2 linked regions of the Geotalea uraniireducens genome follow. The protein of the gene in region 1 interacts with the protein of each later gene in a pairwise test. Links are inferred from orthologs where the notes say so. Each region holds a gene or a part of one and is shown on either strand. Other genes may lie near its edges.

Evidence for each region. Proteins that work in one complex are often made in the same cells at the same time.
Region 2: the proteins of QMN23_RS05140 (region 1) and lysA interact in binary tests that used the Escherichia coli proteins (3 or more experiments, as listed by UniProt). The link is inferred for Geotalea uraniireducens from one-to-one orthologs.

What each region holds. Positions count from the first base shown.
Region 1 is NZ_AP027151.1:1,087,509-1,092,375, forward strand. Bases 850-3,736 are described here. They hold QMN23_RS05140 (response regulator), read left to right. Parts: upstream 850-1,881; coding sequence 1,882-2,592; downstream 2,593-3,736. Other genes in these bases: QMN23_RS05135 (response regulator transcription factor), read right to left, coding at 911-1,663; QMN23_RS05145 (ATP-binding protein), read left to right, coding at 2,648-3,736. In the rest of the region: QMN23_RS05130 (SpoIIE family protein phosphatase), read right to left, coding at 1-634; more of QMN23_RS05145, read left to right, coding at 3,737-4,033; QMN23_RS05150 (YhdH/YhfP family quinone oxidoreductase), read right to left, coding at 4,052-4,867. UniProt on the Escherichia coli protein: Response regulator member of the two-component regulatory system CpxA/CpxR which responds to envelope stress response by activating expression of downstream genes including cpxP, degP, dsbA and ppiA.
Region 2 is NZ_AP027151.1:3,917,523-3,921,398, reverse strand. The notes cover bases 991-3,876. They hold lysA (diaminopimelate decarboxylase), read left to right. Parts: upstream 991-1,749; coding sequence 1,750-3,003; downstream 3,004-3,876. Other genes in these bases: dapA (4-hydroxy-tetrahydrodipicolinate synthase), read left to right, coding at 3,112-3,876; lptM (LPS translocon maturation chaperone LptM), read left to right, coding at 991-1,613. Outside these bases: argH (argininosuccinate lyase), read left to right, coding at 1-809; more of lptM, read left to right, coding at 861-990. UniProt on the Escherichia coli protein: Specifically catalyzes the decarboxylation of meso-diaminopimelate (meso-DAP) to L-lysine. Is not active against the DD- or LL-isomers of diaminopimelate.

The DNA of each region.
Region 1 (4,867 bases):
TCGTCTCGACCCCCGGCTCGGCGGAATTGACGCTTTCGTCGATAAAACGCGTGATATCGATGCCGCTACCGCCGAGACCGATCTTGCGGTTGGCGGCATCCTTGATCACGACGTTGAACCATACCTTGGTGGTGTTCAAGTGGTTGTCGTAATCGACGTTCAATTCGAAATTGTCCACGTCGTGCATCGTCCTGAAATACCAGGAGTCGTTGACATTGACGGGATTGAGGACGTAGCGGGGGGTGGCGAAAGGATTCCTGGCCGGACCGTCGCTGAAGTAATAATTCCTTGACCGGGCAGGGATGAAAAAGAGACTCTGCCCGGTGAAACTCCGGCGATAGCTTTCCAGTTCCTCCCGGGCGAGTTTGCCGAGGTCGCGATTGTGCTCGTCGACCGCCCAGCGCTTTAGGAGTGGCGAGTCGCCCAGTTTGAGCGACAGCGAAAGGTCCCGCTGCAGGGCGGAGAGCAGCCGCGATTTTTCCAGCAGCGCCTGTTTGATGGCGAAGCTTGTCCCGAGCGAGTCGACTACCCGACCGGTAACGAAATTGAAGACCACGTAAGTCAACGCGCCAATCACCAGGTACGCCACGGCGATGGAGACGACGAATCGCAGTTTAAGGCTTTGGCGCTTCATACTCTGCCTGTCGTAACGGGATCACATATGCGGAAAAGACGATATCATCGGCGTTTTACCAGCGTCAAGGGGAAACTCCCGGATTGACGGGGAATTTTCCGGGTCATGTCTTGACGAGAAATGCCGGTATCCGGGTGAAGAGCGGGTGTTCACTGCCGTTACCCAATGTTACCCGAGAAAGCGACAATGACATCATGGGAAATGAAATTTTTTCGTCAGGGCTGCGAACGGTAGTCGTGAGGATGGTTGCCGCGCCGGCTGAGCGGCCCGTTTTGGCTAAGGACCGTGGCTGTTCAGCAGATAGCCGCTTCCCCTGACCGTTTTCAGCAGCCGGGGAGCAAGGGGGTCGTCCCCTAGTTTTTGGCGAAGACGGGAAATATACATGTCGATGGAGCGGTCGGCGCCGTTATATTCACGATTACGCAGGGCGAGCGTGATGTCGTTGCGGTTAACGACCGATCCGGCATGGCAGGCCAGATACCAAAGCAGATCAAACTCGGCGGTGGTAAGTTCTACTGTGCGCTCGCGGATGGTGATCTCCCGTCGCCCCGCATCGATGGTCAGGTCTCCCAGGGCAATTGTGGCCCGCTGCCGGGCGCCGTGCAGCGGGCCGGCATGGCGAAGCAGTGCCGTCAGCCGGGCGGCTAAGAGCGGGTGGCTGACGGGGCCACCGAGAAAGTCGCTGGCGCCGAATTCCAGCGCCAGGATATGGCAGGTCTCGTCATTGCTGTCGGCAAGCACGACCAGCGGCCCCTGATAGACCTCACGCACTGAAACTATAACCGCCAGCGAGCCGACGCCGGTCAGGGCAAGATCGAGAAGAACCATGTCGGGAGATCGGTGCGGGAATAGCAGGAGCGCGTCGCGCCAATTGGCAACATCCTCGACCTGGTAGTCCAGGTCCCGCAGGTAGGTTGTCAGGGCCGGGTCGGGATCTTTCCATGCGCCGATAAACAGCAGAGAGCTTTGCGCCGGGAGCGGTGCGCTCAGCGGGACGTGTGTGGTGGCGGTGAGTAATGAATGGTACATCAGATGCCTCGCAACCAAGCAAAAATTGTTCGTGTTTGTCTCCACCCGGGCGGGCGCTAGACGGTAACACTCTACGCCGTTTCCGCGCAAACCGGGGTTAAGAGTTCTGTGTTTCGCGTAAAGATTTGTAAATGGGGCTGTCGATGGTTTACATTTCTTTACAGCGGAATTTCACGGGGTTCGGCTATAATGCCGACAAATGAAAGGAGTTCCCGCCCATGAGCCATATCCTGGTGATTGACGACGATACCGATCTCTGTGAGCTGTTGACCGACTACCTGACGGCAGAAGGTTTTGCCGTGACTGCCGTTCATGATGGCGAGGCAGGGGCGCGACGGGCGCTCGAGGGGGATTTTGCTCTCGTGGTGCTCGACGTAATGCTGCCGCAGATGAGCGGCTTCGACGTCCTGCGGCGGATCCGGGGTACGTCTGCTGTGCCGGTGCTGATGCTTACCGCCCGGGGTGACGATGTCGACCGGATTGTCGGCCTTGAGATGGGGGCGGACGATTATTTGCCAAAGCCGTTCAATCCGCGGGAGCTTGTGGCGCGAATCCGGGCCATTCAGCGGCGGGCGGAACGGCAACCGGCGGCCGGCAGCGATGTCGGGGCGGATCGCCTGCTAGCGGTTGGCGATGTCGAGCTGGACTTGGGCGCGCGCACCGTTCGCCAGGGAGAACGTGCGGTGGACCTGACTTCCGTGGAGTTTTCGCTGCTGGAAATCCTTCTTGCCGCTGCCGGCCGGGTTGTGAGCCGCGAGGAGTTGTCGCAGCAGGCGTTGGGGCGGCGGCTCAGTCCCTATGATCGGAGCATCGACGTGCACGTGAGCAGCTTGCGCCGCAAACTCGGGCCGGCGGTTGATGATGAGGAACGGATCAAGACGGTTCGGGGCGTTGGCTACATCTACTCCCGTCCCGCGGGGAGCCGTTGATCCCCGGGCGGGGAGAACACGGCGTTACGGGGAATTTGTAAAAGGATGGCTATCGATGCGGACCATGTTCGTCAAATTGTTTTTCTGGTTCTGGCTGGCAATGACTCTCTCCGGAACCGTCTTTTTCGTTCTGGCGGTGAGTATGCAGAACGGCCCACTCGCCGAACACCGGCGCCATATCGTCGAGGAGCGCCGCCGAATGTTCAGCGAGGCCCTCGCTCTCTATGGCAACAACGCGGTGGCCGCATACGAGCGGGGGGGAGATGTCTTGGCCGGTGGGACGGATATCCGAGGTCGACATCCGGAAACGTGGGGATTCCTTTTTGCCGGCGACGGCCGGCCGCTCACCCATCTGAACATCCCTCCGGCAGTCAGTGAAGCGGTGCAGCGTGCAGTGCAAAAAGGCGGGGGAGAAATGACTGCCGGGAATGGCATGCTCGTGATGACTCTGCCGGTGACCAGCTCCCAAGGCAAGCACTACATTGCCGCTGCCGAGTTGCCGGGCATCCCGGCATGGAAAAAATTTTCCCCCTTCCGTCGCGATTTCGTTTACCGGCTGGCGATTTATTTCGTCGTCGGCGGGGTAGTCTGCTATGGACTGGCATGGCGACTGACGGCGCCGATCCGGCGACTCCGTGCAGCGGCCCAGCGTCTTGCCGCCGGCGACCTTTCGGCCCGGGTCGGTGCGGGATCGAAAAACAAGGGGGACGAAATTGCCGATTTGGGGCGCGATTTCGACCGGATGGCGGAACGGATCGAAGCCCTGCTGACTTCCCAGAAACGGCTGGTGCGGGATATTTCCCATGAGCTTCGCTCGCCCCTTGCCCGACTCAGTGTCGCACTTGGTTTGGCGCGGCAGCACGCTGCCCCGGCGGCTGAAAATTCGCTGGACCGGATTGAACGGGAAGCAGAGCGACTCAACGAGATGATCGGCGAGATGCTGACGCTTACGCTGCTTGAGGGAGGAAAGGAAGCCCTTGGGAAGGAGCGGGTCGAACTGCCCGCCCTCGTTGAAGAAGTGGCCGCCGACGGCCATTTCGAAGCGGAAGGGCATGGCCGGAAAGTGGTGGTGACGCGCTTGGAATCGCTGACGGTGCTGGGCGACCGGGAGTTGTTGCGCCGGGCACTGGAAAATGTGGTGCGTAATGCCGTTCGCTATACTACCGCCGGGACGGCGGTCGAAATCGCTCTCGACTCGGATGAACAGCAGGGGGCACGAATCCGGGTCCGGGATCATGGCCCCGGTGTGCCCCCCGGTGCTCTAACCAGCATTTTCCGTCCGTTCTACCGGGTCGCCGATGCCCGTGATCGGCAGAGCGGCGGAACGGGGATCGGCCTGGCCATTACCGAGCGAGCCGTTTCCCTGCACGGTGGGACAGTGACGGCGGACAATGCCCCGGATGGTGGGCTGGTGGTGGAAATTACGCTGCCATTGGCCTGAGCTGACCCCGCCCTGGCGTCAACTGGCCGTCAGATTTATTACGGCGCGTCCCCGCAGTTCTCCTTTGAGAATCGTGTGAATTTTCCCTTCCAACTCCTGCAAGGTGCATTCGGTAGCCGTTTTCGCCAATGCGGCAGGCTTCCAGGGACCGGCAAGCATTTCCCAGACGGTCTGGCGCGGTTCCCGGGGGCATTGGACCGAATCGATCCCGATGAGCCTGACCCCCCGCAGGATAAACGGGTAGACGTTCAGGGGCAGTTCGGCAGAACCTACAAGCCCGCAGCAGGTGACCGTGCCGCCATAAGAGGTTGACTTGACGGCGGCAGCCAGGGTTGTTCCTCCAACTACGTCGACCACCCCGCGCCATCTTTCCTTCATCAGGGGCCGTTCTACTCCGGCAATTACTTCATCCCGTCCGATTACCTGCGTTGCCCCGAGCGACAGGAGGTATTCCTTCTCCTGCTCTTTACCGGTGGCAGCAACTACCCGATAGCCTGCTTGTGCCAGCACGGCTACGGCGATGCTCCCCACCCCTCCACTGGCGCCTGTAACCAGTACTTCGCCGTCACCCGGCTCGATCCCGCTGCGGCTCAGTTGCCATGTCGACAGGCCTGCCGTAAACCCGGCCGTGCCGAAAATCATGCTTTCCTGCAACTCCAATCCCTGTGGCAGCCGAATTGCCCATGTCGACGGTATGCGGATGTACTGACCAAAACCACCGGCTGTGTCCATGCCCAGGTCGTGGCCGGTGACGATTACCCGCTCCCCGGGAACGAACGCCCCGTCAGCACAGGTGACTACCTCGCCCGCCGCATCAATCCCGGGGGTGTGGGG
Region 2 (3,876 bases), 2.8 Mb from region 1 along the record:
AGCGGACCAACGTCCTGCCGCTCGGCGCCGGGGCGCTGGCCGGCACTACCTTCCCGATCGACCGGGAACACGTGGCCGAGCTGCTCGACTTCCCGGCGGTGACCCGCAACTCCCTCGACTCGGTCTCCGACCGCGATTTCGCCCTGGAGTTCCTGGCCGCCGCCTCGATCCTGATGATGCACCTCTCCCGCTTCTCCGAGGAGCTGATCCTCTGGTCCACCAGCGAGTTCAAGTTCATCGAGCTCTCCGACTCCTTCTGCACCGGCTCGTCGATCATGCCGCAGAAAAAGAATCCCGACGTCCCGGAACTGGTCCGCGGCAAGACCGGCCGGGTCTACGGCAACCTGATGGCGCTCCTGACGGTGATGAAGTCGCTGCCGCTCGCCTACAACAAGGACATGCAGGAGGACAAGGAGCCGCTGTTCGATACCATCGACACCGTCAAGGGGTCGCTGAAGATCTTCGCCGACATGATCCGCGAGATGCGGGTCAACGTCGGGACGATGCGCGCCGCGGCGGCCAAGGGGTTCTCCACCGCCACCGACGTCGCCGACTACCTGGTGCGGAAGGGGATGCCGTTCCGCGACGCTCACGAAGTGGTCGGCAAGACCGTCGCCTACTGCATTGCCAACGGCAAGGATCTGCCCGACCTGACCGTCGAGGAGTGGCAGCGGTTCTCGCCGCAGATCGGCGCCGATATCGCCGCGGCGATCGGCCTGGAGGCTTCGGTCAACGCCCGCGCCGCCACCGGCGGCACCGCCCTGGAGCGGGTGAAGGCGGAGATCGAACGGATCAAGGCGGGGCGCTAGCCCGGCGCCCGATATCCCCTCGCCCGCCGAGGGATGGAGAGAAGGCCCCCGATGAAAAAACTACTGCTTGTTGCCCTGCTCGTCGGGGTGGTTGCCGGCTGCGGCAAGAAGGGGCCGCTGATCCCTCCCGAGGCGTTCCAGCCGGCACCGATCGCCGATCTGCAGGTGGCACAGAAAGAAGACCGGCTCTACGTCTCCTGGAGTGCGCCGACCGTCGACGCCGCCGGCCGGGCGCTCAAGGGGCTGGCCGGCTTCCACCTCTACCGGCGCGTGGTGCTCCCTCCCGATCAGGATTGCGAATCCTGCCCCAATGCCTACCAGCTGCTCAAGACCGTCGATCCGGAGTACCTGCAGGACGTCCGGCGCTTCAACAACCGTTACGTCTTTGCCGACAGCGGGCTGAAGGACGGCACCATCTACCAGTACAAGGTGATCGCCTTCAAGGGGGACGGCACCGAGAGTGCGGCGTCGAACCGGGCTCGCTGGCGGATGGTGGTGCCACCGCCGGCGCCGCGGCTGCAGGCGGTTGCCACCCCCACCGGCGTCCAGCTCAGCTGGGAACCGGCGGCTGCGCCGGGGGCCGATTTCCTCGGCTACAACCTCTATCGGCGGCGGAGCGACGATATCCGTTCCCTGGAGCTCTTGACCACCCAGCCGACGAAAGAACGTCGTTTCGAAGACCTTCGCCTCGAACGGGGCGTCAGCTACCTCTATCTGGTGCGCGAAGTGATCGGCGTCGACGGGGAGTCGGTGGAAGGGGCCGCCTCCAACGAGGTGCGCGCTGCCCTGGCGCCCCCCGAATAGACGGCCACAGCGTGCCGGCCGGGCGCGGTAAGTCCTTAAAACTTTGACTTTTATAACGCCGTGTGGTAAAAATACCCACTTTTGTTTACGGTTCGCGATGCGTTTTCATACAATTTTCATATGACGGAGGAAAGGCATGAATCACTTTCAGTACAAGGGGAACGAACTCTACGCCGAGGAGGTGGCGATCCGGGAAATTGTCGCCAAGGTCGGCAGCCCAGTCTACATCTACTCCCAGGCCACCCTGGAGCGGCATTTCCGCTCCTTCGACGAGGCTTTCGCCGCGGTGCCCCACACCGTCTGCTATTCGGTGAAGGCCAACTCCAACCTGGCGGTGCTGAAGACCTTCATCAACCTTGGCGGCGGGGTTGACATCGTTTCCGGTGGTGAACTGTTCCGGGCGCTCAAGGCTGGCGTCGACCCGCGCAAGGTCGTCTACTCCGGCGTCGGCAAGCGCGACGACGAGATCGAGTACGCCCTGAACAGCGGCATCCTGATGTTCAACGTCGAGTCGGAGCAGGAGCTGACCCGGATCTCCGAGATCGCCTCCCGCCTGGGGAAAAAGGCCGGCATCGCCATCCGGGTCAACCCGGACGTCGATCCGCAGACCCACCCCTACATCACCACCGGCCTCAAAAACGCCAAGTTCGGCATCACCATCGACCGGGCCATGGCCGAGTACGCCCGGGCCAAGACCCTGCCGGGGATCGAGGTGATCGGCATCGACATGCATATCGGCTCCCAGCTGACCAAGGTCAACCCCTTCGTCGACTCGATCGAGAAGCTGAAGGTGATGATCGGCACGCTGCGCAGCCAGGGGATCGATCTCCGGTACTTCGACTGCGGCGGCGGGCTCGGCATCCAGTACAACACCGAAGAGCCGCCGCTCCCCGCTGACTACGGCAAGGAGATCGTCGCCGCCACCAAGGACCTCGGCATGCACCTGGTCTTCGAGCCGGGGCGGAACATCGTCGGCAACGCCGGCATTCTGGTCGCCACCTGTCTCTACACCAAGGAGCGCGACGAGAAGAACTTCATCATGATCGACGCCGGGATGAACGATCTGGCCCGGCCGGCCCTCTACGGCTCCTTCCACGGCGTCCAGCCGGTGGTCAAGGACCAGGACGGAATGGTCGTCGCCGACATCGTCGGGCCGATCTGCGAGTCGGGCGACTTCCTGGTCAAAGACCGGGAAGTGCCGATGTTCAAGCAGGGGGACCAGATGGCCTTCATGTCCGCCGGCGCCTACGGCTTCGCCATGTCGAGCAGCTACAACAGCCGGCCGCGGGTCGCCGAGGTGATGGTCAAGGGTGACCGCTTCGAAGTGATCCGCGAGCGCGAGACGGTCGAGGATTTGATCAAGGGAGAGCGGCTGCCGTCGTTTTTGTAGCGGAATAGCCGCTGTTGCGCCCGCTCTGCGTTGCGCTGCGGCATTCGCGCCCCACATTGGCTGTTTCGCCCCATCATTGCTAATTCCGCCGAAAGGGAGGATACGGATATGTTCAAAGGAAGCATCGTCGCCATTGTCACGCCATTCAGAAACGGCGCCGTCGACGAAGAGAAACTGCGTGAGCTGGTAGAGTTCCAGATTGTCAACGGCACCGATGCCATCGTGCCGTGCGGCACCACCGGCGAGTCGTCGACCCTCGACTACGAGGAGCACGACCGGGTGATCGAGATCGTTGTTCAACAGGTGAACAAGCGGGTCCCGGTCATCGCCGGCACCGGCTCCAACTCGACCCGCGAGGCGATCGAGATGACCGGCCACGCCAAGAAGCTCGGCGCCGACGGCTGCCTGCTGGTCACCCCCTACTACAACAAGCCGACCCAGGAAGGGCTCTACCGCCACTACAAAGCGGTGGCCGAGGCGGTAGCGATCCCGCAGATCCTCTACAACGTCCCGGGTCGCACCGGGGTCAACCTCCTCCCCGAAACGGTCGCCCGGCTGGCGGAGATCGGCAACATCGTCGCCATCAAGGAGGCGACCGGCTCGCTGCAGCAGGCCTCGGAAGTGCTCGCCCTCTGCGGCGACAAGATCGACGTCCTCTCCGGCGACGACTTCATCACCTTCCCGATGATGGCCTGCGGCGCCAAGGGGGTGATCTCGGTGGTCGCCAACATCATGCCGAAGGAAGTGGCCAACCTGGTCGACGCCTTCTTCGCCGGCAACCTGGATGAGGCGCGGCGGCTGCACCTCCATCTGCTGAAGATCTCCAACGCCATGTTCATCGAGAGCAACCCGATCCCGGTCAAGACCGCCGTC